Regions from separate parts of the Aminobacter sp. MET-1 genome, predicted to be linked through region 2. Evidence: riboswitches for the same ligand, from Rfam matches in the RefSeq annotation. Region 2 holds a riboswitch; the other holds the start of a gene.
The links. Region 2 has a riboswitch for glycine ahead of gcvT (glycine cleavage system aminomethyltransferase GcvT). Riboswitches for the same ligand answer to the same signal wherever they lie in the genome.
Positions count from the first base shown of each region.

Region 1: another riboswitch for glycine. It lies ahead of NDO48_RS28275 (D-amino acid dehydrogenase); the one in region 2 lies ahead of gcvT (glycine cleavage system aminomethyltransferase GcvT).

Region 1 covers NZ_JAMSHL010000037.1:19,195-34,232, forward strand. The annotation lists gene NDO48_RS28210 (S1C family serine protease) at 1-853, opposite strand, end outside; gene NDO48_RS28215 (S1C family serine protease) at 998-1,870, shown strand; gene NDO48_RS28220 (helix-turn-helix transcriptional regulator) at 1,888-2,511, shown strand; gene NDO48_RS28225 (MurR/RpiR family transcriptional regulator) at 2,563-3,417, opposite strand; gene NDO48_RS28230 (polyamine ABC transporter substrate-binding protein) at 3,455-4,531, opposite strand; gene NDO48_RS28235 (ABC transporter ATP-binding protein) at 4,684-5,778, shown strand; gene NDO48_RS28240 (ABC transporter permease) at 5,768-6,673, shown strand; gene NDO48_RS28245 (ABC transporter permease) at 6,683-7,513, shown strand; gene NDO48_RS28250 (P1 family peptidase) at 7,519-8,649, shown strand; gene NDO48_RS28255 (hypothetical protein) at 8,763-9,245, opposite strand; gene NDO48_RS28260 (mandelate racemase/muconate lactonizing enzyme family protein) at 9,226-10,386, shown strand; gene NDO48_RS28265 (M24 family metallopeptidase) at 10,423-11,595, shown strand; gene NDO48_RS28270 (amidohydrolase family protein) at 11,727-13,166, shown strand; glycine riboswitch at 13,233-13,335, shown strand; gene NDO48_RS28275 (D-amino acid dehydrogenase) at 13,481-14,734, shown strand; partial or broken gene NDO48_RS28280 (malate synthase G) at 14,747-15,038, shown strand, end outside.
Region 2 covers NZ_JAMSHL010000002.1:397,066-412,103, forward strand. The annotation lists gene gcvP (aminomethyl-transferring glycine dehydrogenase) at 1-2,604, opposite strand, end outside; gene gcvH (glycine cleavage system protein GcvH) at 2,619-2,987, opposite strand; gene gcvT (glycine cleavage system aminomethyltransferase GcvT) at 2,992-4,092, opposite strand; glycine riboswitch at 4,241-4,327, opposite strand; gene NDO48_RS04605 (molybdopterin-binding protein) at 4,472-5,263, opposite strand; gene NDO48_RS04610 (cytochrome b/b6 domain-containing protein) at 5,265-6,146, opposite strand; gene NDO48_RS04615 (DUF1345 domain-containing protein) at 6,262-6,921, opposite strand; gene NDO48_RS04620 (YaiI/YqxD family protein) at 6,918-7,385, opposite strand; gene NDO48_RS04625 (GNAT family N-acetyltransferase) at 7,410-7,874, opposite strand; gene NDO48_RS04630 (S-(hydroxymethyl)glutathione dehydrogenase/class III alcohol dehydrogenase) at 7,874-9,001, opposite strand; gene dnaE (DNA polymerase III subunit alpha) at 9,224-12,754, shown strand; gene NDO48_RS04640 (RNA polymerase sigma factor) at 12,751-14,118, opposite strand; gene NDO48_RS04645 (YciI family protein) at 14,119-14,532, opposite strand; gene NDO48_RS04650 (methyltransferase) at 14,726-15,038, shown strand, end outside.

The sequences.
Region 1 (15,038 bases), on a different contig from region 2:
CCAGCGTGCGTACCAGATCGTCTACGCCGCCAACGGCGTGACCGTCGATGGCGACGATAATGTCGCCTTCCTTCAGCCCGGCTTTCGCGGCCGGTCCGCCTGTTTCGACCGAGCGCAAGCGCACTGCCGTGCGGCTGGTAACCTGCGCGGCCAGCGCCGTGCGGCGCGGCAGGGCGACCGTGTCGGCCGATACGCCGATAAAGGCGCGGCGTACGCGCCCGAAGCGGATGATTTCCGCAATGACGAAATTGGCCGTATTCGAGGCGACGGCGAAGGCGATGCCCTGGGCACCACGGATCGTGGCGGTGTTGACGCCGATCACCTCGCCGGCCGACGATACCAGCGGGCCACCTGAGTTGCCCGGGTTGAGCGCCGCGTCGGTCTGGATCACGTCATCGATGAGCCGGCCGCTCACGGCGCGCATCGACCGGCCCAAGGCCGACACCACGCCGGCCGTCACCGTCCATTCAAAGCCGAGCGGGTTGCCAATGGCGATGGCGATCTGGCCGCGGCGCAGGCGCTTGGAATCCCCGAGCGGAGCGATGTCGGGAAAATGTCCGTCGGCACGCACCAGGGCAATGTCGGTATCGGCATCGCTGCCAAGGACACGCCCTTCTACCGAAGTGCCGTCGGGCATTGCGACACGCAAGGTACGCGCCTCGCCGACGACGTGGAAGTTGGTGACAACCAAGCCGTCCGGCGAGATGACGAAGCCCGAACCCTGGCCGCCGGCCTTGCCCTCGGCATGGGGACCGATACGGCAGACGGCGGGGCCGACGCGGTCAACTGCGTCGGCGACGGTGGAAGAGTAGGCGTCAAGCAGGCCGCCATCAGTCGCACAATCGATGCCTATATGTGCTGTGCGCGTCCGCGCGGCGCGACCTGACCGGATGGCTAGTGCCCCAGGTTCCTAGCCGTTCGGCGAGTTGGAAGTGCGATACGGCGTGGCAATATCCGGGTTCAGAAAACCCCTATCGGGCTAACCCAGGAGCGCGTGATGACCAGGTTTGATCTTGCGGCCTTTTCCAATGCAGTTGCCGACATTGCCGGCCAGGCGGCGCCCGTGACTGCGAGCTTCTTATCCCATCATGGCAGGACTGCGACCGCCTTCCACTGGGGAGAGGGCCTTTACGTCGCCGCCGAGGAGTCGGTCGATCCGGACGAGGAATTACACCTTACCCTGCCCAGCGGCGAGACCGTGAAAGCCGAATTGATCGGCCGCGATCCTTCGACCGGCGTAGCCCTTTTGAAGCCTGCGACAGCGGCAGTCGGAACGGTCTTCAAGAAAGCCGGGACGGTGCGTTCCGGCGACATCGTCGTGGCGACCGGGCGTGACGGAGCGTCGCCTCTGGCGGTCTTCGGCACCGTGGCCGAGGTCGGACCGGAATGGCGCTCGCGGCGTGGCGGCGCCATCGACCGCCGCATCAATCTCGCGGTGGTGGCGGGCGCTCGGTTCGAGGGAGGACCGGTGCTCGACGCCGGTGGCGGACTGGTCGGGATGCTGCTCTTTGGGCCGCGCCGCCGGGCGCTTGTCATCCCTCACGAGACGATCGAGCGCACCGTCGCGACGTTGCGCGAGAAAGGCCACGTCCTGCGCGGCTATCTCGGCGCCGGCTTGTATCCTATCCACCATGGTCAGCTGCAGGGCGCCATGGTCATGGGGCTCGATGACGACGGCCCGGCCAAGGCTGCCGGCATTGCGCTCGGCGACATCGTTACGACCTGGAACGGGGAGCCGGTACGCGGGCCGCGCGACCTGATCCATCGGCTGGGGCCGGACAGTGCGGGGACTGTGGTGACGCTGACGGTCCGGCGTGGCGGGGAGACGCGCGACGTATTGGTCACCATCGGCGAAAAGCCTCTGGTCTAGAGGGGCCCGGTGCTGTCATGCCGGAGACGCAACATAGGCTGCTCGTTCTGGTGGCGCTCGGCGACATGGCGTCGAGCGAGCAGCTTGCCCATCGCCTGTCGGAGGATTACGGGCTGGTGCCGGTGACAGCAGTAGACCTGGCCGGAGGCGACCGCGTCGACGTGGCGATCGTCGATGACGAAACCGAAAGCGGCGCGCTGACGCGAGGTGTGGCACGGATTGTGCTCGCCTCCCGAACGACGCACCGACCAGCGGCTGTTGCGGCGGTATTGCCGCGGGACGCCGGCACAGCACTGATAGCGGCGGCCGTGCGGCTTGCCGCTGCGGGTTATGTCGTCGATGATGCGCCTTCTGATCTGGATGGGCGCGGCGGGAGGCTCGGCTCGACCGATGGCCGGCCAGATGGTGGGCTCTTAGCCGGTGGTGAGCCGGATCACGAGGCGATCCGACTGTCGCCGCGCGAGATGGAGGTGCTGGCGCTGCTTGCCGAGGGTGCATCGAACAAAGTCATCGCGCGGCATCTCGACATTTCCGTACACACCGCCAAGTTCCACGTCGCGGCGATCCTGGTGAAACTCGATGCCGCCAACCGCACCGATGCAATCGCCACAGCGATGCGGCAGGGACTGGTGCTGGTCTAGGGGGCCGTTACAGGAGTGATCGGGCACTGACCTCGCTGCAGATTTTCCCGTCTAACCCTCGAAATCGCCGAACGTGTTCTGCAGTCGGGTCAATAGGTCGACGCGTTCGCCCACTTCATCGCCTAGAAGCACGATGATGTTGCTCAGCATCAGATCCATTACTGCAATGATGGTTGCCGAGCCGTCCCAAAGCGGACCGTGTGACCCGGGCACCACGAGGCAGATGTCGGAGACTTCCGGTCCCCATGGGCAGAACTCGTCGGTCAGCAGCACGACCTTGACGCCCATTCGCCGTGCCTCGATGGCAAGCGGGCGCGCCTTGGCGGCAAAGCGTCTGACGTCGTGCAGGAACAGCACGCGGCCTTCAACCGAGCCGTCGAGCAATTCGGAATAGGTTCCGTTCAGTCCGTCGACAAATTGCACGCGCGGCCGCGTATAGGACAGCTGGCTGGCAAAATACTGGGCGATGCCGCGGACGTTCTGGTACGCCGCGACATAGACCTCGCTTGCCGAAACCAGTGCATCGATCGTCTGTTGCCACTCCGGAGCCGCGGCCAGCTCGTAGATTCGGCCAAGATTGTCTATTTGCTGCTGGATCAGCCCGGCCAGCAGCTTGCCTTCGCGGATGTCCTCCCTGAGGCGGTCGACGGGACCCTTCACCTGCCAGGCGGGATTGGAGCTGCCGCGCCGGAGCTCATTCTTCAGCTGATCCAGTCCGTCAAAGCCCATGCGTCTGAGATAACGCCCGACCGTCATCGGCGACAGTTCGAGGCGGGTTGCGATGGAGCGCGCCGTCTCGAACGGGATTTCGCCCAGATTGCGTTCAATGTAGTTCGCAATCAGCTTGTCGGACTTGGACCGTCTCAGTTCCTCGCTTTGAACGAGCTTCAGGATTCGTTGCGCCATATCCTCTCCGGCCAGCCGCCGCACGGGCAAGTCTGAACTACTGCGCTGTCTTCACCTTGGTCCAGACGCGATCAAGCTGGCGCAGGCCAGGACCCAGGTCCTCGAAGATCTGGAGCCGCTGCATCGTCTCGGGTGACGGGTTGATTTCCTTGCTATTCTTGATGTTGTCGGGGGTCAATTGTCGCGCCGGAACGTTCGCCGTGCCGTTGGTCTGTTGGGAGACGTTGAGCGCCGCAATCTCAGGGCGTGTGTAGAACTGAAGGAACTTGATCGCGTTGTCCTTGTTGGGTGCGCTCTTGAGGACGCAGATGTCCTCCTGGTACATGGTGGCGCCTTCTTCCGGGATGACATAGCCGAGGTCGGCAGTGTTGCCGAACACGTCAACCATGGCGCCAACGAAAAAGTGCCCTGCAGCAACGTCACCTGATTGCACCATGGGCCGTGTGTCATAGGTGAAGGCGGCCACGTCGGGCTTCATGGCGATGATCGTATCGGCCGCCTGCTGCAGTTCCGCGGGGTCGGTCGAGTTCACCTTATGCCCGTTGAGGATCAGGCCCACGGCCAGAACCTCGCGCATGTCGTCGAGGAGCGTGAACTTCAGGCCCTTGGCTTCGACGGTTGCGATCAGATCCTTCCAGCCGGTGATATCCTTACCGAGGATCTTGCGGTTGTAGAAAATGCCGACCGAACCGAATGCGTAAGGCAGACAGTACTCGCCTTTGGGGTCGCTCTTGGCGCGCATGAACGAAGGGTCGATGTTCTTGAAGCCCTCATAGGTGTTTATGTCGGTCTTCTCGAGCAGATCGAGCTTGGCCATGATGTCTTGCATGTGGACCGATGGGAAGACGATGTCGTAGCCGGTGGCGCCTCCCTGGATCTTGGCCAGCATTTCCTCGTTCGAAGAATAAGTGGACAGGTTGACCTTGATCTGGGTCTCGTCCTCGAACTTCTTCAGAACCGCCGGATTGATGTATTCGCCCCAGTTGTAAATGTTGAGTTCGGCAGCAGTGGCCGGTGCTGCCGTCGAAATAGCTGCCGCAAATGAAGCCGCAGCTAACAATGCCCCCAGCCTGCCGCCCCCTGCGCCCAGGACTGTGCGGAAAATGATGTTCATCGGATTCTCCTCTGTTGGTTTTCGCCCTTCGAAGGCTCGCCTTCGCGGCTCCCGGTTGCGGCTTCTCGTGGCCGTTGACTTGGGTGAATAAATGGTATCCAAATCTCTCAATCGCACAAGCGTTATTTAGATAACAATTCGGGGAACGACGAATGCGAGATTCCATTGTCCGGCTTGAGGGGGCGGCAAAGACCTTTCCCACGCCCGAAGGCCTGAACGTAACAGCGCTCGATGCGCTCGACCTCGATGTCGACCGAAACGAGTTCCTGACCCTTCTCGGCCCATCAGGCTGTGGCAAGACAACCCTGCTTCAAGCGATCAGCGGCTTTGTCGAGCTTGATGCCGGGCGCATCCTCATCGATGGCGTGGACATGACCGCCCGTCCGCCCTACCGCAGGCCCGTCAACACGGTCTTCCAGAGCTACGCGCTCTTCCCACACATGACTGTCGGCGAGAACACCGGCTATGCACTGGAGGTAGCGGGCGTCGCCAGATCCGAGCGGATGAAGCAGGTCGCAGCAGTGCTCGACATGGTCGGACTTGCCGGCATGGAAGGCCGCCGTCCGCGTCAGCTTTCCGGTGGCCAGCAACAGCGCGTGGCGCTTGCCCGTGCCATCGTTGCCCGCCCCAAATTGTTGCTTCTCGACGAACCGCTTTCAGCTCTCGACAAGAACTTGCGCCAGGCGATGCAGATCGAGCTCAAGGCCCTGCAAAGCGAGCTCGGCATTTCCTTCATCTTCGTCACCCACGACCAGCAGGAAGCGCTTACGATGTCGGATCGCGTGGCGGTGCTTTCGGGCGGACGAATCCAGCAGCTCGACACCCCGCGGAACATCTACGATCACCCGGCAAACAGCTTCGTGGCCACTTTCGTCGGGGCCAGCAATCTGTTCGAGGGTCAACTCGACAACGGGCGCCTGGTGACGAGCGAGGGGGTGTCGGTCCGCTACCTGCCTTCGCCCGCGAACGTGTCTGGCGCGGCCCAGGCACTTATCCGCCCCGAACAGTTTTTCATAGCAGAGGAGGGCGAGGCCTGTCCTTACCTTGACGTAGACGTAGAGCAGATCGTCTTCGTCGGCTCATCGTTCGAGTTGTTCGGCCGCACTGCGGTGGGACGCAAGGTCGTTGCTGAAATTCCGGCAAGCCGCCGCCGCTTCATCGGAGAGATCGAGCAGGCTCGCAGAGCCCGGCTGTCCTATGACCCGGCTGCCGTCCATCTCATCAGGTGCGACGCCGATGGCATCTGACCTCTCGCTGGCCAGCCGGCGCCGGATGCAGCTTGCCCTGCTGTTGACGCCAGTATCGTTGTTCTTCGCTGTGTTCTTCCTTGGCCCGCTTGCGATCATGATCGCCACCAGCTTCCTGGCGCCGGGTCTTTATGGTGGGGTGGAGTGGGTATTCTATCCGCACAACTATGGCCGCATCCTCGGCTTCGCCGACCCGGCTTTCGAGGACTTCGACCCGGTCTACATCTCCATTTTCCTTCGTTCGCTTAAGATCGCGGCGTTCACGGTCATTGCCACGTTGCTCGTCTGCTATCCTGCCGCCTTCTGCATCGCCCGGCTGTCGGAACGCTCGAAGAATTTCTGCCTGTTCCTGATCACGCTGCCCTTCTTTGCAAGCCTGATCGTGCGCCTGTTCATCTGGGTCCTCATCCTGCGCCAGACCGGCATCGTCAACGAGATGTTGTTGGCGACCGGCATCATCGATCGCCCGCTTGAACTGATCTACACCGACGGCGCGATCGTGCTTGGAATGGTCTACATCTTCATCCCGTTCATGTTCATGCCGGTCTATGCCAGCGTCGAAAAGCTCGACTGGACGCTGGTGCGTGCATCGCTCGATCTCGGTGCCGGGCCCATCCGCACCTTCTTGCGGATCATCCTGCCGCTGACTGCTCCCGGCATTGCCGGTGGCGCAATCATCGTCTTCATCCCGGCACTCGGAAATTTCGTCGTTCCCGCGGTGCTCGGCGGCGCCAAGGTGATGATGCTCGGCAATCTCATCGAGCAGCAGTTCCTCTCTGCCCGCAACTGGCCCTTCGGTTCGGCCCTGGCGATGATGGTCATGAGCGTCATGCTGGTGATGCTCTTCGTCTATGTCATCGCGACAGGCCGCCGCGGCGCCGATGTCACGAACTGAGGAGACGACATGAAGATCGCTCGCTTTCTGTTCCGCGGCAGCCTGTTTGCCTACACGGCGCTATTCTTCGCCTTCATCTATATTCCGCTGGCGCTGATTGCCGTCTATTCGTTCAATTCCAACCCGGTCAACATGATGACCTGGACCGGGTTCACCACAGAGTGGTACGCACAGGTCCTCGGCTTCAAGACGACCGTCTCCGAAAATGCGCTGTACATCGAGTCAACGGATCAACTGGTCCAGGCCGTCTGGAACAGCTTGATCATAGCAAGCTCCACCACCGCGATCTCGACTGTCCTGGGCACCGCCGTGGCGATCGCCCTCTACCGGTTCGCCTTTTTCGGCAAGCGCTTCTATCGCACCGTCATGTTCATGCCGATGTTGATGCCCGACATCGTGCTTGGCATCGCCTTGCTGATCTTCTTCGTAAACTCGGGCATTGCGCTTGGCTTGTGGACCATCATCATCGGCCAGTGCACCTTCCTGATCTCTTATGTCTTCATCGTCGTGTCGGCGCGGCTGGCGGGCATGGACCGTACGCTTGAAAACGCTTCCGCCGATCTCGGCGCCAATGAGTGGGTGACCTTCCGCAAGGTGGTGTTTCCCCAATTGCTGCCAGGAATCGTTGGCGGCGCGCTGCTGGCCTTCATCATCTCGATGGATGATCTCGTGATCACCTATTTCATCGCCGGCGTCGATGTGACGACGCTGCCGATGTTCATCTTCGCCATGCTCCGCCGCGGCATAAAGCCCGAAATCAATGCCATCGCGGTGATGATGCTTTCCTTCTCCTTCATCGTGGCCTCGCTTGGCCTTTATCTGCGCTCTCGGCAGAAATGACACCCATGATCAATACCAGCTCAGCAATTGCCAAAGCCCGGGCCCGCGATCTCGGCCTGCCATTTACAGGCCGGACCGGTCCGCTGAATGCCATCACCGACGTCGATGGCATCAGTGTTGGCTTCAGGACGATCACCGAGGATACGCCGAGGCCGGGACGCAAGCTCCCGGTGCGCACAGGCGTCACTGCCATCATGCCGCATGCGGCCTCGCCAACGCCCGTGCCTGTTTATGCGGGAGTGCATCGTTTCAACGGCAACGGCGAGATGACAGGCACCCACTGGATCGAGGACGGCGGCTACTTTCTCGGTCCCGTCGTGATCACCAATACCCATGCCGTCGGAATGGCTCACCACGCCACCGTCAAATGGATGCTGGAGCGCTACGCTTCGACATATGACACGGACAGCTTCCTGTGGATCATGCCCGTCATTGCCGAAACCTATGATGGTGTCCTGAACGACATCAACGGCCTGCCGATTACGGAGGCGGATGTCAGGGCTGCGCTCGACAGCATGTCGTCTGGGCCGGTGCAGGAGGGTAACAGCGGCGGCGGTACCGGCATGGTTACCTATGGCTTCAAGGGGGGGACAGGCACGGCTTCCCGCATTGTCGAGTTCGGCGGCCGCGAACACCGGATCGGGACTTTGGTTCAGGCCAACCATGGTCAGCGCGACTGGCTGACGATCCGGGGCGTACCCGTTGGCGAACACATGCGGGACGGCACGCCCCAAAGCCAGCTTGCTGAGCGCGGATCCATCATCGTCGTCATCGCCACCGACCTGCCGATGGCCCCGCACCAGTTGCAGCGGCTGGCGCGCCGCGCGACAATTGGCATCGGTCGTGGTGGCACCCCCGGCGGGAACAACTCCGGCGACATCTTTCTGGCTTTCTCGACGGCAAACAAACAGGCCATGGCACATTGCGCGGCACCAAAGCTGGGCATCGAGATCGTCAATGACGAGAAGCTCGACGCGGTCTACGCAGCGACTGTCGACAGCGTGGAGGAGGCCGTCGTCAATGCGATGCTAGCGGCTGAAGATGCCGGCGGCACGGCCTTTGATCGTTTTCGCATCCAGGCCATGCCACATGATCAACTGGTGGCGTTGATGCGCGATTACGGGCGAATGAAGTAGCCGCCGCGCCAAGATGATGTGGCTGGCCAACGCGGACACGCCCGCGTTGGGAAGGCCGATTTGAAATAGCGCGTCTGGTCCACGCGCCTTTGCGAACAAATTTAGTGCGGACGTCAGCCTTCGTCTTGCACGCTGACGTGCCTTTCAAATCTGTCGAGCAACGTGTGCATCTGCTTACGCGCGGCTTCGAAGGCGGGTGAAGCGGCTCGTGCCGCCCTATCGGCTTCGTATGCTTCCTGTGACGCAAAACTGCATTCCCAGCGCACGTCAGGTCCTGATCCCTCCAGCTTCAGCAGGATGCGTCCGGGCTCCAATCCGAGCTCGAGCCTGATTTCCGTTGCCTTGCGGCGCTGCTCCAGAACGGCCTCTGCCTGACCTTGCCTTGCAAAGTAGTTGGTCGCTTCGATGATCATCTTTCCCTCCCCGTTTTGCTGTCTGCCCTGGTTGATCTCGGTCGTACCAAATTTCGCGAGGCAGGTCGCTTGACATCCAAAAATATGATCATAAAGTGTGATCACACTAGATGATCGCATCGTATAGAGATGCCTCGGCGGTGACAAGGAAAAGGTAAGACCGGTGCCAACGATCAAGTCCATCGAAACGCTCATTGTTCAATTGCCGACGCGGCGCGAGCACAAATGGGCCGGCCTGACTGAGGTCATCGGCCGCTATGTCATGGTCAAGATGACCGACAGCGACGGTCGGGTGGGCTGGGGCGAAGCGCCCGCGCTGAAGGACTGGGGCGGCGAGTTCGGTCGCTATTTCGGCGAGTCCGCCATGATCACCCGCAGCGTCATCGAAACCTATCTGGCGCCCGCCGTCATCGGTCTCGAACTCGGCAATTTCGCCGAGCTGCATGCCCGCATGGACGCGATCATCCGCGGCTATCCCTATTCCAAGGCGGCGGTTGAGTTCGCCGCCTACGATCTCGCTGGCCGCTGGCTGAACGTGCCCGTCCATACGCTGCTCGGCGGCAAGGCGCGCGACAAGGTCGCCATTACGCACTCGATCGGTCTGATCTCGATCGAAGAGGCCAAGGTCGAAGCGGCCAAGCTTGCCGCCGAAGGCATCAGGACGATCAAGGTCAAGATCGGCGTGGACCCGGCGCGCGACGTCAAGATGGTGGCGGCGGTGCGCGAGGCGGCCGGCGAGGCGATGGAGATCTGCGTCGACGCCAATGAAGGCTACAAGACGCCTGGCGAGGCGGTGCAGACCGTGCGCCAGATGGAAAAGTACCGGCTCAAATATGTCGAGCAGCCGGTGATGGGCATCGAGCGCATCGCCGAAGTCGGCCGCCGTATCGATGCGCCCGTCATGGCCGACGAGTCGGCATGGAACGCTCACGACGCCGTCCAGATCATCCAGAACGGCGGCATCCAGATCGTCTCGATCTACACCACCAAGGCCGGCGGTCTCTACAAGGCGATGGAGGTCGGCGCGGTCTGCCGCGCTGCCGGCATCATCTGCAACGTCAACGGCTCGATCGAAACAGGCATCGGCAACCTCGCCAATGTCCAGGTCGCGGCTGCCTCGCCGGCGGCGACGCTGTCCTGCGTCATCCCGATCTCGACGCCGGCCGAGGCGCAACACGGCCAGGTCGGCGGTATCTATTACAAGGACGACCTTCTGGTCCAAGCGATGCAGGTCGTCGATGGTGCGGTTGTCGTGCCGTCGGGTCCCGGAATGGGCATCGATGTCGATCTGGCCAAGGTCGAAAAATACCGCGTGCGCGACTGAGCGCCGGTCAAGAAACTCAAGGAGAGGAACCAAATCATGCGGGCAGAAATCGTAGCCAAGCAGGTGAGGGCAATGGCCGAGCATGGACTCGACGCCATCATCTGCTCGTCGCCCGAGAACTTCGCCTATACCGCGGGCTTCGTCGTGCCGTCGCAGCCGCTGATCCGCCACCGCCACGCGATGACCATCGTCACCGCTGATGGACGCACCGCGATCTTCGGCGTCGACATGGAGGCATCGACCATCAAGCGCCGCCTGCCTGACATGGCGGCCCGCATCTGGGCCGAATTCTCCGACGATCCGATGCTGGTGCTGGCCGACCAACTCGCCGGCCTCGGCCTCGGCAAGGCGCGCATCGGCCTCGAGATGGACTATCTGCCGGCAGGCGACTTTGCCCGCCTGATGGCGGCGATGCCAAGCGCCCGCTTCGAACATGCCGAGCCGATCCTGGCCAGGCTGCGCCAGATCAAGACGGCCGAAGAGATCGCACTGCTCAGCAAGCTGTCGCGCATCGCCGACCAGGCGATCACAGACACGCTGGCCGTGGTCGATGCCGGCGATTCCGAGATGGACATTGCCGGTCACCTGACCCGCAACGTCTATTCGCTCGGCGCCGAGCACTTCAAGCTTCTGATCGTCGCCACCGGCGAGCGCTCGGTGCTCCCCAATGTTGGCCCGTCCGACCGTATCCTCAAGCGCGGCGACGTCTGCCGCGTCGAGATATTCTCGGTCATCAACGGTTACCAGGCCGGCGTCTGCCGCACGGCCATCGTCGGCGAGGCGCCGCCCATGGCCGACAAGATCTGGGCGCACCTTGTCGAGTGCAAATATGAAATCATGGAGAAGGTGAAGCCGGGCGCCAGCTGCCGCGAGATTTACGATGCCTTCATCGCCAAGCTCGCCAAGCTCAACCTGCCGCCGATTTCCTTCGTCGGCCATGGCATCGGCCTGCATCTGCACGAGGACCCCTATCTCGGCCTGACGCCGGTGCTCGGCAAGCCGGGTAGCGATGCGCCGCTGGAGGAGAATATGGTGCTCGGCTTCGAGCCGCTTTGCTACGACACCGGCTATGGCTACGGCATGCAGAACAAGGACATGCTTCTGGTGACGTCGAAGGGCTCGGAGCTTCTGTCCGACTATGCCGACACCGACAAGCTGATCCTCTGTGGCACGGCCAAGCAGGGCAGCAAGGTCAAGGCGGTCGCTTGAGCCAGCGTCGCTTGTGAATTGGCAGCCGGGATGCTTTGTGGCCCGGCTTGCAAAGCAAGACGTCGCTTCGCCGTCACGGACCGGCGACGCGATCTGGAGGAGTCCGTGAGTAGAGCATTGGGTGGAGCCGCATGCGCACGCTGATCGAAAATCTGAACTTCGCTTTCACCGTCGACAAGAACGACACGGTGCTGCGCAATGCGAGCGTGGTGGTCGAGAACGACCGCATCGCCGACATCGGAGCTGCCGGTGAGGTGGCCGCGCGCCATAAGGGCAAAAGCTTCGACAAGGTGATCGACGGCACCATGCTGGGCATGTGCCCAGGCTTCGTCGACAGCCACGTGCATTTGTCGGAGACCCTTTCCCGCGCGGTCTTCCCCGACAATCTCAACACCCGCGCCTGGGTGTTCCACTGGGCAAAGCCCTTCTACGCCCATATCACTGAAGAGGATGAATATTGGGGCGCGCTGCTCGGGATCACCGAGATGCTGCGCTGTGGCACTACCTGCTTCCTCGACATGGGCTCTCAATACGATCCCGGCATCGTCATCCGTGCCATGGACAAGACCGGCATCCGCGGCATCACCGGCCGTCACGCCGCCGACAACCGTCCGGCGGAGTTGCCGCGCGGCTGGACCGAGGAGATGGCCGAGCACCACTTCTTCCCCGATGCGCAGACGGCGCTGAAGGTGCTCGAGGAAAACGTGCTGCGCTACAACAATACGCTCGACGGTCGTGCCCGCTGCTGGGTCAACATCGAGGGCAAGGAGCCCTGTAGTCTCGAACTGCATGTCGGCGCCGTGGCATTGGCTGAGAAGCTGGGCGTCGGCACGACCTATCACCTGGCGACCTCGATCGAGGAGGCCAAGGTCTGCGAAAGCAAGTATGGCTGTTGGCCGATCACCCGTGTCGACAATGCCGGCGGCATCCGCAAGAACCTGGTCATCGCCCATGGCGCGGCGGTGTCGGACGAGGAGGTCAAGCTTCTGGCTGAACGTGGCGCCAGCGTCGCCTTCTGCCCGTGCTCTTCATTCAAACTCGGCAAGGGCGCAACGTCGATCGGCAAGTATCCCGAGATGGTCCGGGCCGGCGTCAAGGTCGGCCTCGGCACCGACGGCGTGTCGGCTGCAGGCAACATGAACCTTATGCGCCAGATGCTGGTCGTCGCCGGCATGTTCAAGGACGCGCGGCTGAAGCCCGACGTCTTCACCGCCCGCGACGCCCTGCGTGCCGCGACCATCGAAGGCGCGCGCGCCCTGATGTGGGACGACGAGATCGGCTCGCTGGAGATCGGCAAGAAGGCCGACTTCATCCTGTTCGATCTCGACCATGTCGAGTGGACACCGTTCTACGATCCGCTGCAGGCGCTGGTGTTCTCTGCGTCGACCGCTTCGATCACCCAGACATGGGTCGACGGCAAGGCAGTCTATGCCGACGGCAAGGTCCAGGGCGTCGACGAGGCCGGCATTCGCCGTAAGGCGCGCGAACTCGCCGCTGCCGCAGTGGTGCGTGCGGGCCTGCACGAGCATGGCGTCGAGACGACTACGACGCTTTACGACGAAGGCAACTGATGGCCAGTCCCTTCCGTGTCTCACGTTGCGGAAGGGCTTGGCACCAGCTATGAAGACACGCGTTCAAGAGGCTGCATGGGAGAGATCGGCCGCTGCAAGATGACACCGGCCGACGCCGACGGAGCAACCCCCCAGGAAACTCTCAGGCAAAAGTGACCATGCAGTTGAACGATCTGGAGAGAGGCGCCACGAGCGTCCACCGAAGGGGAAAGCCGCAGCGGTCGGGCCGGTGCGGTTAAGCTCTCAGGTACAGCGACAGATTGGGGAAAACAGCGGGTTTCGGCCCGCGCCCAACTTTGATCGCGGAGAGTGAGATGCCCCATATTGCCGTTATCGGCGCCGGTATCACCGGCGTCACCACCGCCTATGCCCTTCTGGAACGTGGCTACCAGGTCACCGTCGTCGACCGCCAGCGTTATGCTGCGATGGAGACATCGTTCGCCAATGGCGGCCAGCTGTCGGCCAGCAACGCCGAGGTCTGGAACCATTGGTCGACGCTGCTCAAGGGCCTCAAGTGGATGCTGCGCAGCGATGCACCGCTGCTGATGAACCCCAGGCCGACCTGGCACAAATATGCCTGGCTGGCCGAATTCGTCTCCAACATCGCCAATTATCGCGACAATACGGTGGAGACGACGCGGCTGGCGATTGCCGCGCGCAAGCACCTGTTCGCCATCGCCGAACGCGAGAACATCGACTTCGACCATGTCCGCCGCGGCATCCTGCATTTCTATTGGGACAGACCGAGCTTCCAGCATGCGCTGAAGGTCAATGCGATGCTGGTCGAGGGCGGGCTCGACCGCCGGCCGGTGACGGCTGAGGAAGTAAAGTCGATCGAGCCGACGCTGCATGGCGATTTCCACGGCGGCTTCTACACGCCGTCGGATTCGACCGGCGACATCCACAAGTTCACCTTCGGCCTCGCCAAGGCCTGCGAGCGCCGCGGCGCGCGTTTCGTCTTCGATGCCTCTGTCGACCGCATCGCCAGGGACGGCGTGTTCTGCATCGGCTACACGACGTCAGGTGCCGACGGCCAGCCCGACTACAGGGTCGTCGAGGCCGACGGCATCGTCGTCTGCGCCGGTGCCGCCAGCCGCCATTTCGCGGCGATGCTTGGCGACCGGGTCAACGTCTATCCGGTCAAGGGCTACTCGATCACCGTGCATCTCGACGACGAGCGCAGCCAGGCTGCTGCGCCTTGGGTCAGCCTGCTCGACGACCGCGCCAAGATCGTCACCAGCCGTTTGGGGGCAGGGCGCTTTCGTGTCGCTGGCACGGCCGAGTTCAACGGCATGAACCGCGACATTCGCGATGACCGCGTCAGGCCGCTGGTCGACTGGACGCGCACGCTGTTCCCGGATGTCGACACCAACAGGGTCGTGCCCTGGGCTGGCCTCCGGCCGATGATGCCGAACATGATGCCGAGGGTCGGCAAGGGCCGCCAGCCCGGCGTGTTCTACAACACCGGCCATGGCCATCTCGGCTGGACGCTGTCGGCCGCCACCGCCCAGATGGTCGCCGAGACCATCGCTGGCGATTTCCGCACAGACGCTGCGATCGCGGCCTGACCCCGGGGAGGTATGACGATGAACATGATGAAGCGGATAGACGACAGCGTCTTCGTCCATGGCCTTTCTGTCGCGCGTGAGCTCCACGACTTCGTGGTGTCTGAAGCTCTGCCTGGGACGGGTGTGGATGCGGATGCGTTCTGGTCGGGTTTTGCCGACATCGTGCATGATCTCGGGCCGGAGAACCGGGCTTTGCTTGAGAAGCGCGACGACTTCCAGCTGAAGCTCGACGCCTGGTACCGCAAGCACGGCGCGCCGCATGACATGGCCGCCTACAAGGCGTTTTTGTCCGACATCGGTTATC
Region 2 (15,038 bases):
CAGCGGATTGTCATCCCTAGGCCATTCGCCCTTTTCGACCTTGGCAGCTTCTGCCGCGATCGCCGCCATCGCCTCGATGAAGCGGTCGATCTCGCGCTTCGGCTCGGATTCGGTCGGCTCGACCATCAGCGTGCCGGCAACCGGCCACGACATGGTTGGCGCATGGAAGCCGTAGTCGATCAGGCGCTTGGCGATGTCCTCGACAGAGATGCCTGCACGCTCCTTGAGCACGCGGGTGTCGAGGATGCACTCATGCGCCACGCGACCATTCTTGCCCTTGAACAGCACCGGATAGTGCGCTTCGAGCTTGGTCGCGATGTAGTTGGCGTTGAGGATCGCCTGCTCGGTCGCCTGCTTCAGGCCCGAAGCGCCCATCATCCGGATGTACATCCAGGTGATCGGCAGGATCGAGGCGCTGCCGAAGGGAGCAGCCGAGACCGCATGGTCGCTGCCGGCTTCGACATGGCCCGGCACGAAGGGCGCAAGATGCGCCTTCACACCGATCGGGCCGACGCCGGGGCCGCCGCCGCCGTGCGGAATGCAGAACGTCTTGTGCAGGTTCATGTGGCAGACGTCGGCGCCGATGTCGGCGGGCCGCGAAAGTGCGACCATCGCGTTCAGGTTGGCGCCGTCGAAATAGACCTGGCCACCGTGGGCGTGCACGATCTCGCAGATATCGCGGGCGCCTTCCTCGAACACGCCATGCGTCGAGGGGTAGGTGAACATCAGCGCAGCCAGCTTGTCGGCGTGCTGCTCGGCCTTGACCTTGAGGTCGGTGACGTCGATGTCGCCGTCTTCGAGGCAGTGCACGACCACCACTTCCATGCCTGCCATCGCAGCACTTGCCGGGTTGGTGCCATGCGCCGAGGACGGGATCAGGCAGATGTTGCGCTGCGTCTCGCCACGCGAGTGGTGATAGCGGCGGATCGCCAGCAAGCCGGCATATTCACCCTGGCTGCCGGCGTTCGGCTGCAGGCTGACGGCGTCGAAGCCGGTGATTTCGCACAGCCATGCCTCGAGGTCGTCGGTCATCGCGCGATAGCCGAGCGAATGGCTCGTCGGCGCGAAGGGATGGAGGTTGGCGACCGTCGGCCAGCTGACCGGCATCATCTCGGCGGCTGCGTTGAGCTTCATGGTGCAGGAGCCGAGCGGGATCATGGCGCGGTCGAGCGCCAGGTCCTTGTCGGCGAGCCTGCGCAGGAAGCGCATCATTTCCGTTTCCGAGCGGTTTTCGTGGAACACCGGCTGGGTCAGGAAGTCCTTGCCGCGCGGCTTGCCGGGCAGGGTGCGCTTAGCGTCCTTCGGTGCCTTGGCGCCGAACAGGGCGGCAACGGCCTCGAGGTCAGCTTCGGTCGAGGTCTCGTCGAAGGCGACCGACACGTGGTCGGCGTCGATGACGCGCAGCAGGCGGCCGATATTCTCGGCTTCGGTTGCTATCGCTTCGGCTTTGCCCTTGGCTTCGACGGTCACCGCGTCGAAACGCTCAGTGCCAGAGACGGTCACGCCAGCAGCCTTCAGGCCTTCAGCCAGACGGCTGGCCAGGCCATGGATGCGCTCGGCAATCGCCTGCAGTCCGGCCGGGCCGTGCCAGATGGCGAAGGATGCGGCCATGTTGGCGAGCAGGGCCTGCGCCGTGCAGATGTTCGACGTCGCCTTGTCGCGGCGGATGTGCTGCTCACGCGTCTGCAGCGCCAGGCGGTAGCCGGGACGGCCCTTGCTGTCGACCGACTGGCCGACGAGGCGGCCCGGCATCAGGCGGGTCAGCTTGTCGGAAACGGCGCAATAGGCAGCGTGCGGGCCGCCGAAGCCCATTGGCACGCCGAAGCGCTGCATCGTTCCGACAGCGATGTCGGCGCCGAGGCTGGCAGGCGCGTCGGTGACGGTGAGGCTGAGCGGGTCGGAGACGAAGATGACGATGGCGCCGACGGCCTTGGCCTTCTCGATCGCGGCCTTGTGGTCGCCATAGACACCGTTGGTGTCTGGCCAGGAGACGATGAGGGCTGCAGTGTTGTCGTCGATGGTCTCGTCGTCGATCTCAGTGCCCAGCGGCTCGGCGCGGGTGCGCACGACGTCGAGCGTCTGCGGATGAGGGGTGCCGGCGAGGGCGACGCGGCTGCGCTTGTCGCGATGATGGCGCAGCGCAATGCCCACGGCCTCGGCAACCGCAGTCGCTTCGTCGAGCAGAGAAGCGGACGCCACCGGCAGGCCGGTGAGTTCGGCAACCAGGGTCTGGAAGTGGAACAGCAGTTCCAGGCGGCCTTGGCTGATCTCGGCCTGGTAAGGCGTGTAGGCGGTGTACCAGGCCGGGTTTTCGAACAGGTTACGCTGGATGACCGGCGGCACGTTGACGCCGTGATAGCCGGCGCCGATGAAGCTCTTCAGCACCTTGTTGCGGCCCATCTTCTCGCCGAGTTCGGCGAGCGCTTCATGCTCGGATGCTGGCGCGGGCAGGTTGAGCGCGCGGTCGAGACGGATCGACTTCGGCACGGCCTGCGAGATCAGCGTTTCCACCGAGGGCACGCCGATGGCGGCGAGCATGGCGCGGGTATCGGCCGCGCCGGGCCCGATGTGACGGGCCGAAAAGGGATAAGGTGCAGTGGTCATCTCAGGCGATCCTGTCAACCGATATGGGCTTTGTAGCCCGCTTCATCCATCAGGCCGTCGAGCTGGCCCGCATTGGCGATCTTCATCTTCCACAGCCAGCCGTCGCCGGAGGCAGCCGAATTGACGAGTGCCGGGTCGGAAGAGAGCGTGGCATTGGCTTCGGTGATGTCGCCGTCGATCGGCGCATAGACGTCCGAAGCGGCTTTGACCGACTCGACGACCACGGCGACGTCGCCCTTGGCGAGCTTGCGGCCGGCTTCCGGCAGGTCGACGAAGACCAGATCGCCGAGCTGTTCCTGGGCGTAGTCGGTGATGCCGACGGTGGCGATGTCGCCTTCAACGCGGATCCACTCGTGATCTTCGGTGAAATAGGTCTTGGTCATGAAATTATCCTTTGCGGTAGCGATGCTGCGTGAAGGGAAGGGAATGGACGTCGACAGGCACTTTTGTGCCGCGGACATCGGCGAAGACTCGGGTGCCGGCCTTGACCAGCGAAGCGGAGACATAGCCCATTGCGACCGGGAAGCCGGCGGACGGGCCGAAGCCACCCGAAGTGACACGGCCGACCAGGGCGCCGTCGGCGTCGAACAGTTCAGCGCCCGAGCGCACCGGCTGGCGCCCCTCGGGCTTCAGTCCGACACGCTTTTGCTTGGCGCCTTCGGCGAGGATTGTTGCAAGGGCCGCGCGGCCGATGAAATTGCCTTCAGCGCGCAGGTCCTTGGGGATCGCCCACATCAGGCCGGCACTTGCCGGATCGTTGTCGGGCGTGATGTCGTTGCCATGCAGGCACAGCCCGGCTTCAAGACGCAGGCTGTCGCGGGCGGCAAGGCCGATCCACATGGCGCGCTCGTCGGCGAGAAGCTTGGAGAGCAACTCGCGGGCATCTGCTTCCGGCAGGCCGATCTCGAAACCGTCCTCGCCGGTGTAGCCCGAGCGGCTCATGAACCAGTTGGCGCGTGGCTCGAAGCCCTGCATGAAGAACAGCTCGTCGGTGGCGATGCCGACCTTTTCGAGCACGGCAGTTGCTTCCGGGCCTTGAATCGCGATGAAGACGCGGTCGAGCGGCTCGATGTTGGCATCGAAATCCTTGGCCAGCGCGCGCAGATGCGCCTCGTCGGTCGCCGCATTGCCGGCATTTGCCACCACCATGAAGCGCTCGTCGCCGAGGCGGGTGATGATCAGGTCGTCGATGATGCCGGCGGCCTCGGTCAGGAAGAAGGTGTATTTCGACTGCCTTGTCTCAAGCGCGCGCGCATCGAGCGGGCAGGCGCGGTTGATGAGGTCGGCAGCACCCGTTCCCGTGACCAGGAACAGCTTCATGTGGGAGATGTCGAACAGGCCGACATGCTCACGGGTGTGAAGGTGTTCCTTCATCACGCCGGCGGGATAGGTCAGCGGCATGTTCCAGCCGGCGAACGCGCCAAAGCGCGCACCAGCTGCTGTATGCAGGTCTGCAAGGGGTAGTTGGTTGGTATGGTCGCCCGTCATGTCTTCTCCAGAGTCGCACGTGTCCAGCCGCTGTGGCGGCCATTCCGTGCCCCTCTGTCTGAAGCCTGAGAGACTCGCGCTCCGGAACTCTGTCGGCAGCGCTTACACCTTCGGCGCGGGACCAGGGTCCCGACTTTCCAGAGTGTCCTTCCTGCTTACGGTTCTTTTGCCTGAGAGATTTCGGGCGATTTCCCCTTCGGCGTCAGCTTTCGCTGCTCTCTCCCGCAAACAGGTGGAGCCCGCAAAGGCCCCAGACGAGTCGTCAATATCCCAACGACGACACTTTGTCACCTCTCCGCGCAGTGCTTATTCACCTGATAGATGGTGACGATTCACCCGTTCGGGTAGTCTTGCTTGCATGGCTGCGTGGAGGCCGGCGTCAGATGCCGCCATACCAGTCGTAGCCGCGGTCTTCCCAATAACCGCCCTTGCCCAGCCCCATCGCGCCGAAGCTGTCGACCAGTTCTATACCCTTGAGGTATTTCGGCATCTTGTAGCCGAGTTGGCGCTCGACACGGGCCCTGAGCGGCGCGCCGTTCTCGACCGGCAGCGGCTTGCCGTTGACGCCATAGGCCAGGATCGTCTGTGGGTGGCGGGCATCGACCAGGTCGATCGAGCCGTAATATTTCACCTCGCCCGAGAGGCTGTTTTCGATGGTGTCGAGGCAGTGGAAAACGACGTAACGGGCGCTGGGTTTCACCATGGCCGCGTCGAGCACCAGAGACAGCGGCACGCCGGTCCATTTGGCAATGCAACTCCAGCCCTCGACGCAGTCGTGGCGGGTGATCTGGGTGCGTGCCGGCATGTTCATGAGCTGTTGCCGGCTCAGCGACATCGGCTTTTCGACCAGTCCCGTCACCTCCAGCCGCCAGTCGGCGAAGTCGTTAGCGAGAAGCGCTTTGTAAGTCGCGTCGTCGGGGGAGGTTACCCCGTTCGGCCGCTGCGGTTGGCGTATGTCGGCCTCGCGGTATTCCTGCGCCATACTGTTGCGCCCGGCGACCAGCCGCTGCGCGCGATAGGTCAGGTCGTTTGCTCCGCCGAGGAAATTGCGGACCTTGTTGTCGCGATCGACGAGGAAGTCGAATGCGTCGCAGCCGGACAATGCCGCGCCTGACAGGCCGAGCGAGGCGGCGGTGAGGAAGCGGCGGCGGTTGAGCTGGAACTTGGCCATGTCAGTCGCTCCCCTCGGCAGGCTTGCCGTCATGTGCGGGCGGATCGGTGCGGTACCAGCCGGTGATGATCGAACGCAGTTCGTTGATCGGGCCTGCAGCCAGGATCATCAGTATGTGGACGAAGAAGAAGGCAACCAGCAGCAGCATGGTGGCGAAGTGGATGGTGCGTGCCGTTTGCCGGCCGCCCAGCATGTCGGTCAGGAACGGCACGGCCGCATTCATGCTCGGCGACATGGCGAGCCCGGTCAGGATCATCAGTGGCAGCAGCACAAACAGCACGCCGCCATAGGTCAGCTTCTGCAGTGTGTTGTATTCCCGCCGGTGGTTAAAGCGCAGCCTGGCATGGTCGGAGATGTCCTTGGGCAGGTTGCGCAGATCGGTAGCGGTCGGCACCAGATCGCGGCGCAGGTGGCCGTTCCAGATGCTGCCGATCAGCCAGGCAAGCAGCGTGAAGGACAAAAGCCAGGCGAAGAAGAAATGCACCACGCGCCCGGTAGCCAGGTCCTGGCTCGAGGGGATCGTCGCCCACGCGGGAAACGCGCGCACACTTGGATTGTCTGCCGGGCCGGACAGGCCAAGCACGCCGGACGTGTTGAATCTATTTCCGAATATCTCGGTGTAACCCGTTGTTCCCGTAGCCGTATCGGCCGCGTCGATGACGAGGACGCTGTTCGAAAACTGGAAGCCGGATTGCCTGCCGATATAGAGTGCAGGATGCGCGTTGAAGATCTGCAGGCCGCTGAGCAGCAGGAAGAACAGGCACAGTGCCCAGATCCAATGCGTCAAGCGTGTCCACCGCGTCTGGCGATAGACCAGTTCGCCCGCCGTCGCGTCGGCTGGCTGGCCGTCCACGTCGTGTTCCATGAGAGCCTGGCTTTCCATCGTAGCTGACCTCCGTCGGGCGCTACGGGATGTTGCCCGCTGAGCGCTTATCTCGGTCGAATTACGGATGTGGCAAGGTCAGGGTTTCGTTGCAGGCGATGACTTCGACGTGAAGTCAACTGGCGAGCGAAACCACCAGGTTGACGGCAGCGGCGACGATGATGGTGTTGAAGAAGAACGACAGCACCGAGTGGGCCATCGCCGCCTGACGCATCGATGTCGATGAGATGTTGGTATCCGCCGTCTGGGCGGTCATGCCGATGACGATGGAAAAGTAGAGGAAGTCCCAGCCGCAGGGGCGTTCAGTGCCCGGAAAGATCAATCCGCCCACGGGCTTGCGGCTGCGTGTAGAAGTCGACTCCGTCTTCTTGTCGCCCTTCCAGTAGAGATGGGCGTAGTGCAGGGCTGCCATGGCATGGATGGTCGCCCAGCCCAAAGGCAGCGACAGCAGCGAGAAGGTCAGCGCGATCCAGTTGGCTGCCCCCTTGGCGTTCATCAGCACGAAGAGCGAGCCGACTGCGACCGCGACGATGGCGATGATGGCCGCAAAGATGATGCTGACCGGCTCGTCGGCTTCCTGCGCCCGCCGGCTCAGATAGTCGGCTGTGAGCGCCGGCATCTGCCTCAGCACCAGGCCGATGAAAACGACAAAGAACACATTTGCGCCGATGGCATAAGCCAGCGGGATTTTGGCCAGCAATGCTGCGGCAAGGGCCAGGGCGCCGACGCCGAGGCTGATCTTGAAGATGAGGTGGCGCTTGAAGGGTTTGATCATGCCTGCGCCGATTTCAGCGCTCGTCGCGCCATCTGGTCAAGTGCCCCTAGAAAACGCGAGCGATCCTGCGGTGCAAAGGAGGCGTTGTAGCCCTTGCTCTCACCGGTCTCGCGCAGATGCTGCTTGAGGTCGCGCATGGCAACCGCCATGCCGATGCTTTCCGGCGTGAAAGGTCGGCCGGTCGGTCCCAGCACGTGTGCGCCAAGGGCGACGGCTCTGGCAGCCAGTGGGATGTCGGCGGTGACGACGATGTCGTTGGTCCTGGCATTGTCGACGATCCAGTCATCGGCCGCGTCCGCGCTCTTGGACACCACGACGTTGCGGATCATCGGATCGCGTGATGGCCTCATCCCGCCGTTGGAGACGAAGGTGACGACGAGATCCAGCCTCTCGGCGACCTTCACCACCTCGTCCTTTACCGGACAGGCATCGGCGTCGACATAGATGATCGGCTTGCTGTCCATCGTTTCACCTTGCATTCGTGAACCTCAGGCAGGCAGGGCGCGCAGCATGTCGATATGCGGAATATTGTCTTCAAGATATTCCTCCGACACGGTGGCGAAGCCGAAGGACACGTAGAATTTCTCGAGATGGCTCTGCGCCGACAAGGCGATCGGCCGGCCCGGAAACAGCCGCTCGCAGGCAGCGATGGATTCCACCATCAGCTTGTCGCCAAGGCGCTTGCCCCGATGGTCGGGAGATACCACGACCCGGCCGATATAGGCCGGATCGTCAATGCCGGAAGGGGCGATAATGCGCGTGCTCGCCAGCAACTCCTTGCCGGCAAGCAGCCTGAGGTGAAGGGCTTCGGGATCCTTGCCGTCCATTTCGGGAAATGCGCATTGCTGCTCGACGACAAAGACGTCGAGACGCATCTTCAGCATCGCATAGAGGTCGCGTGGAGACAGGTCGTCCAAGCCTCTGACGTCGACCTCGTATGCGATCCCGCTCATCAGTAGACCACGACGCTCCGGATGCTCTCGCCGGCATGCATAAGGTCAAAGCCCTTGTTGATGTCTTCGAGCTTGAGGGTGTGGGTGATCATCGGGTCGATCTGGATCTTGCCCTCCATGTACCAGTCGACGATCTTGGGAACATCGGTGCGGCCGCGCGCGCCGCCGAAGGCGGTGCCTTTCCAGGTCCGGCCGGTGACCAGCTGGAACGGACGCGTCGAGATCTCTTGGCCAGCGCCCGCCACGCCGATGACGATGCTCTCGCCCCAGCCGCGATGGCTGGCCTCGAGCGCCTGACGCATGACCTTGACGTTGCCGGTGCAGTCGAAGGTGTAGTCGGCGCCACCGATCTGGTCGGCGCCGCGCTTGGTCATGTTGACGAGATAGGGAACGATGTCGCCGTCGACTTCCTTCGGATTGACGAAGTGGGTCATACCGAAGCGCTCACCCCAGGCCTTCTTGTCGTTGTTGAGGTCGACGCCGATGATCATGTCGGCGCCGGCGAGGCGCAGGCCCTGGATGACGTTGAGGCCGATGCCGCCGAGGCCGAAGACGATGGCCGTTGCACCGATCTCGACCTTGGCGGTGTTGATGACCGCACCAATACCGGTCGTCACCCCGCAGCCGATGTAGCAGATCTTGTCGAAGGGCGCGTCCGGGTTGACCTTGGCCAATGCGATCTCGGGCAGCACGGTGAAGTTCGAGAAGGTCGAGCAGCCCATGTAGTGGAAAATCTTGTCCTTGCCGATCGAGAAGCGACTCGAACCGTCAGGCATCACGCCTTGCCCCTGCGTCGAGCGGATCGCGGTGCAGAGGTTGGTCTTGCGCGAAAGGCAGGATGGGCACGAGCGGCATTCGGGCGTGTAGAGCGGGATGACATGATCACCCTTCTTGAGCGAGGTCACGCCCTTGCCGACATCGACCACGACGCCGGCACCCTCATGGCCGAGGATGGCCGGGAAGATGCCTTCGGGATCTGCACCCGACAGCGTGAACTCGTCGGTGTGGCAGATGCCGGTCGCCTTGATCTCGACCAGAACTTCGCCCTCGCGTGGGCCTTCGAGGTCCACCTCCATGATCTCGAGCGGCTTGCCTGCTCCAACGGCTACGGCGGCGCGGGTTTTCATGACGGTCATCCTTTATGCGTAATCAGGGGAAAAAATGTTGGCCTCAGGGTTTCAGGTTTTGCCGCATCGATCAACCGGCAACGCGACACCCCGCGGTCGCAAAGCGGCGTTTGCGTTCGAATTCCACAAGCCTCTGCCGGTGCGTCGCTGGGCAGGGTGGACACGACCGCCGCGCTGGCCGAACATGACAGTTGCAATATTCCCCGAAGGATAGACGATTCGATGTCGAGTGACAGGCTGCCGCGCGATCCGCTCAAGCGTGAAGCGCTGAAAGCGGAAGCAAAACCAGAGGCTTCGCCGCGGACTTTCATCCATCTTCGCGTCCATTCGGCCTATTCTCTGCTCGAAGGTGCGTTGCCGCTTGGCAAGGTCGTCGGCCACGCCGTCAAGGACGATGCGCCCGCCATCGCGGTCGCCGACAGCAACAATCTGTTCGGTGCGCTGGAGTTTGCCCAGAAGGCGACCAAGGACGGCGTGCAGCCCATCATCGGCTGCCAGGTAGACGTCGACTTCGCTGAGACGGCAGATAACGGCCAGCGCGGTCCCGTCTGGAAGCAGGCGCACGAGCTCTACCCGATTGTGCTGATTGCAGCGACGGAAGACGGCTACGCCAACCTCGTCCGCATCATCAGCCGCATGTATCTTTCGACGCCGAACGGTGAACCCATTCATGCCAAGCTCGAATGGCTGAGTGCGCTGTCGGATGGCATCATCTGTCTTAGCGGTGGGCCGCGCGGGCCGATCGGCACAGCCATCAAAAACGATCATCATGCTCAGGCCGAAAGCCGGCTGCTCGGGCTGCGGGAGATTTACGGCGATCGGCTCTATGTCGAGATCGAGCGCCTCGCTGGTTATGACCGTCTCATCGAGGCGGCCACCATCGATCTTGCCTATCGCCACCACTTGCCGCTGGTCGCCACCAACGAGGCTTTCTTTCCGTCCCGCGCGGACTTCGAGGCGCATGACGCGTTGATCGCGATCGCCGAGGGATCGGTGGTCGCGGAGGACAATCGCCGGCGCCTGACCCCGGACAATTTCCTCAAGTCTCAGAAGGAGATGGCAGAGATTTTTGCCGATCTGCCCGAAGCGATTGACAACACGGTCGAGATCGCCCGGCGCTGCTCCTACTATCCCAAGAACCGCAAGCCGATCCTGCCGCGTTTCGCCGGCGCCGAAGTTGCCGACGCGGAAGCTGCCGAGCGTGCCGAGGGCGACGAGCTTGCTCGCCAGGCTCGCGAAGGCCTGGCCGAGCGCATCGCGACGCGCGGCATCTATCCGGGCTTTACCGAAGAGCAGTATCGGGAACGTCTCGAGTTCGAGATCGGCATCATCCAGCGGATGAAGTTCCCCGGCTACTTCCTGATCGTTGCCGACTTCATCAAATGGGGCAAGCTGCAGGGCATCCCCGTCGGACCCGGTCGTGGTTCGGGCGCAGGTTCGCTTGTCGCCTATGCGCTGACCATCACCGACGTCGACCCGCTGCGTTTCTCGCTGCTGTTCGAGCGCTTCCTCAACCCCGACCGCGTCTCGATGCCCGACTTCGACATCGACTTCTGCCAAGATCGCCGCGAAGAGGTGATCCGCTATGTGGTGGACAAGTACGGTCGCGACCAGGTCGGCCAGATCATCACCTTCGGAACGCTGCAGGCGCGCGCGGTGCTGCGCGACGTCGGCCGCGTGCTGCAGATGCCCTACGGCCAGGTCGACAAGCTCACCAAGATGGTGCCGCAGAATCCGGCCAACCCGGTGACGCTGGCGCAGGCGATCGAGGGCGAGCCGCGTTTTGCCGAGGAGGCCGAGCGCGAGCCGATCGTGCAGACGCTGCTCGAAATGGCTCAGAAGCTGGAGGGCCTGTACCGCCACGCCTCGACCCATGCTGCCGGCATTGTCATCGGCGACCGTCCGCTGTCCGAGCTGGTGCCGATGTACCGAGACCCGCGCTCGGACATGCCGGTTACCCAGTTCAACATGAAATATGTCGAACAGGCCGGCCTGGTGAAGTTCGACTTCCTCGGCCTGAAGACGCTGACGGTGCTGCAGAAGGCGGTGCAGTTCATCAGCCGCCGCGGCGTCGACATCGACCTTGCGTTGATCCCCCTCGACGACCCCGAGACTTACGCCATGCTGTCGCGCGGCGAGACGGTCGGCATCTTCCAGGTTGAAAGTGCCGGCATGCGCAAGGCGCTGATCGGCATGAAGCCCGATCGCATCGAGGACATCATCGCGCTCGTGGCGCTCTACCGCCCGGGCCCGATGGAAAACATCCCGACCTACAACGCCCGCAAGCACGGCGAGGAGGAGATCGAGTCGATCCATCCGAAGATCGACTACCTGGTGAAGGAGACCCAAGGGGTTATCGTCTACCAGGAGCAGGTCATGCAGATCGCCCAGGTTCTGTCGGGCTATTCGCTCGGCGAAGCCGACCTTCTGCGCCGCGCCATGGGCAAGAAGATTCGCGCCGAAATGGACAAGCAGCGCGAGCGCTTCGTCACCGGTGCGATGGAAGGCGGCGTCTCCAAGCCGCAGGCCAACTTCATTTTCGACCTTCTGGCAAAGTTCGCCGACTATGGCTTCAACAAGTCGCACGCAGCCGCCTACGCCATCGTTTCCTACCAGACGGCCTATCTCAAGGCGCATTACCCGGTCGAGTTCCTCGCCGGGTCGATGACCTACGATATGTCCAACACCGACAAGCTGAACGATTTCCGCCAGGACGCGATGCGCCTTGGCATCGAGGTCGTGCCGCCGTCGGTCATGACCAGCTATCGCGATTTCGAGGTCGGCGAAAAGAAGATTTTCTACTCGCTCGCCGCCATCAAGGGCGTGGGCGAAGCGGCCGTCCATCACATCGTCGCCAAGCGCGCGGAAAAGCCCTTCGCGAGCCTCGCCGATTTCTGCGAGCGCATCGATCCGAAGGTGGTGGGCAAGCGCGTATTCGAAAGCCTGATCATGGCCGGCGCGCTCGATTGCTTCGGTCACGAGCGGGCCGCCATGATGGCTGGCATCGAGCGCATGATGGGCCTGGCATCGCTGGCCCATGAAAACGCGACGCTCGGCCAGTCCGACATCTTCGGCAGCGCCTTCTCCGGCCAGGCGCCGGTGCTGCACCTGCCACAGACCGACGCCTGGCTGGCAGCCGACAGGCTGCACCGCGAGTTCCAGGTGGTCGGCTTCTATCTCTCGGCCCATCCGCTCGACGAATACAAGTCGGCGCTCGAAAAGATGCGTGTCCAGAACTGGGGGGACTTTGCAGCGGCGGTGAAACGCGGGGCCACCGCCGGGCGACTGGCGGGCACCGTCACCACCAAGCAGGAGCGCAAGACCAAGACCGGCAACAAGATGGGCATCGTGCAGTTCTCGGACGTGTCTGGCCAGTATGAGGCCGTCATGTTCTCCGAGACGCTGGCGCAGTACCGCGACTTCTGTGAGCCCGGCAAATCGGTGGTCATAACGGTGGCTGCCGAAGACCGGCCGGAGGGCGTCAGTTTGCGTATCCAGACGGTGCAGTCGCTGGAGGATGAGGCGAGCCGGGTGCAAAAGACCCTGCGCATCTTCGTGCGCGATGCAGCCCCCCTCAACACGCTGTCCAATCACCTGACGACGCGTGGCGAGGGCGAGGTCAGCTTCATCGTGCTCAAGGGCGAGGCGCAAGGCGAGATCGAGATCGAGTTGCGCGAACGCTACCGCATCACGCCGTCGATCGCCTCTGCGATGCGCGCCGTGCCGGGAGTGGTCGAGGTCGAGCTGGTCTAGGACCGTTGAACTGCTGATCCGCGGCCTTTCCCGTCCTTGCGGGCCAACTCATCGCGGCAGCTGTGCGCGCGCTCCATGAGCATGGTTCGCTCGCGTTCGTTCTGGGTCAGCGCCGCCGCCCGTTCGAACTCGCCGAGCGCTTCCCGGAAACGGCCGAGCTTCATCAGCAGATCGGCACGCACGCTTGGCAGCAGGTGGTAGTTGCGCAGTGCCGGTTCGTGGACAAGCTGGTCGGCAAGCTCCAGCCCGGCCGCCGGCCCGAATGCCATCGATAGCGCCATGGCCCGGTTCAACTCGATGACGGGCGATGGCGCAAGCTCGGCCAGTGCGGCATAGAGAGCGGCGATGCGCGGCCAGTCGGTCTCTTCGGCCGTATGCGCCCGGGCGTGGCAGGCGGCAATGGCCGCCTGAAGTGTATACGGACCGTGACGGGGCAGGGCTTGTGCCCTGGCAAGGGCGGCGAGCCCGCGGTTTATCAGCAGATGGTCCCAGCGCGCGCGGTTCTGGTCGAGCAGCAGGATCGGCCGCCCTTCGGCATCACTGCGCGCCGGCAGCCGCGACGCCTGGATCTCCATCAGCGCGATCAGGCCGTGGACCTCGGGCTCGTCGGGCGCGAGCCCGGCAAGCATGCGCCCGAGCCGCATCGCCTCCTGGCACAGCTGCGGCCGCATCCAGTCGTCGCCCTTGGTGGCGGAGTACCCCTCGTTAAAGACCAGATAGAGCACCTCCAGAACAGAGCCCAGGCGCTCGCCGCGATCGGGGTAGCCAGGCATTTCGAACGGCACGCCGGCGTCCGACAGGGTGCGCTTGGCGCGGACAATGCGCTGCGCCATCGCGGTTTCGGAGACGAGGTAGGCGCGGGCGATTTCTTCCGTGCTCAGGCCGCCGACCAGCCGCAAGGTCAAGGCCACCCGCGCTTCGGTCGAAAGCACCGGGTGGCAGGACACGAACATCAGCGCGAGCAGTTCGTCGCCCAGATTGTCGTCGATCTCAAGCGGCTCGACAGTCACCTCCGCCTCGGAATCTATACCGAGCAGGGCGAGCTTTCCTTCAGCCATCTTGGCCCGACGGAAATGGTCGATGGCCCGCCGCTTGGCGGAGGCGATCAGCCATGCGCCCGGCTTGTCGGGAATGCCTGCCTCCGGCCAGTTGCGAAGCGCTGCGATCAGCGCGTCCTGGGCGAATTCCTCGGCCAGGTCGACACTGCGCGTGAAGCGGGCAAGCGCTGCCAGGATCCGTGCCCGCTCCATGCGGAACACGGTTTCGATGGTCCGGTGTGTCGCGCGGCTTCTGGCAACGCTGTCTTCGGCTTTCCCGTCGAGAGACGGCATCGGCTCGGACGAATGGCTATCGGTCGCAGCCATCTACTTCCTGTCTTGGGCGATGCCCATGTCACGGAAACGGTCGATGCCCTCGCTGGGTTCGAAATCTTCGAGGTCGAACATCTGGCGTACCTCGATCTGCCCGTTCTCGATCTGCGGGTTGGGGAAGCGGTTCGCCCATTCCATGGCTTCCTCGCGTGTCTTCACCTGGATGATGGTGTAGCCCGCGATCAGCTCCTTGGTTTCCGCGAAAGGTCCATCGGTAATCGTCTTCTTGCCGCCCGCCCAGGTGATCCGCCATCCCTTGGAGCTCGGCTGTAAGCCGCTGCCGTCGAGCAGCACGCCGGCCTTGGCCAATTCCCCATGATAGTCGGCCATGGCGGAGATCATTTCCGCCGGCGGCATGACGCCGGCTTCGGAGTCCTTGCTAGCCTTGACCACGAACATGAAACGCATTGATTTCGCTCCCGAAACTTGAGGCCGGACTCCATTGTCCGAGCCTACTCTGCCAACACGACGAGCAGAAGGCCGCAGAATCGACACTGCAGCCGGATTTTCTTCAGCTACCAAAGTCCACGCTTCGTTGCGGCAGCCAACAGCCGCTGGTATCTTGGCAACTTGCTTGGCCAGCCAATGATAGGGCGTCGTCATGGACGAGAAGGCCGCCGCAGCAGACCTCATGCAGATGGTGAACGGGTACCAGCTGTCACAGGCGATCTGTGTCGCCGCAACTCTCGGCATCGCCGATCACCTTTCCAAAGGAGCGTGTTCGAGCGACGAGCTCGCCGCCTTGGTGGACGCCCACCCGCAGTCGCTTTACCGGCTCCTGCGGGCGCTGGCTGCAGTCGGCGTGTTGCATGAAGGGGGAGCGCGACAATTCTCGCTGACGCCTCTCGGCCAGGGCCTGCGGTCCGACGCGGAACATTCCGTCGCCCCATGGGCGCGGATGGTCGGTCGCGCCT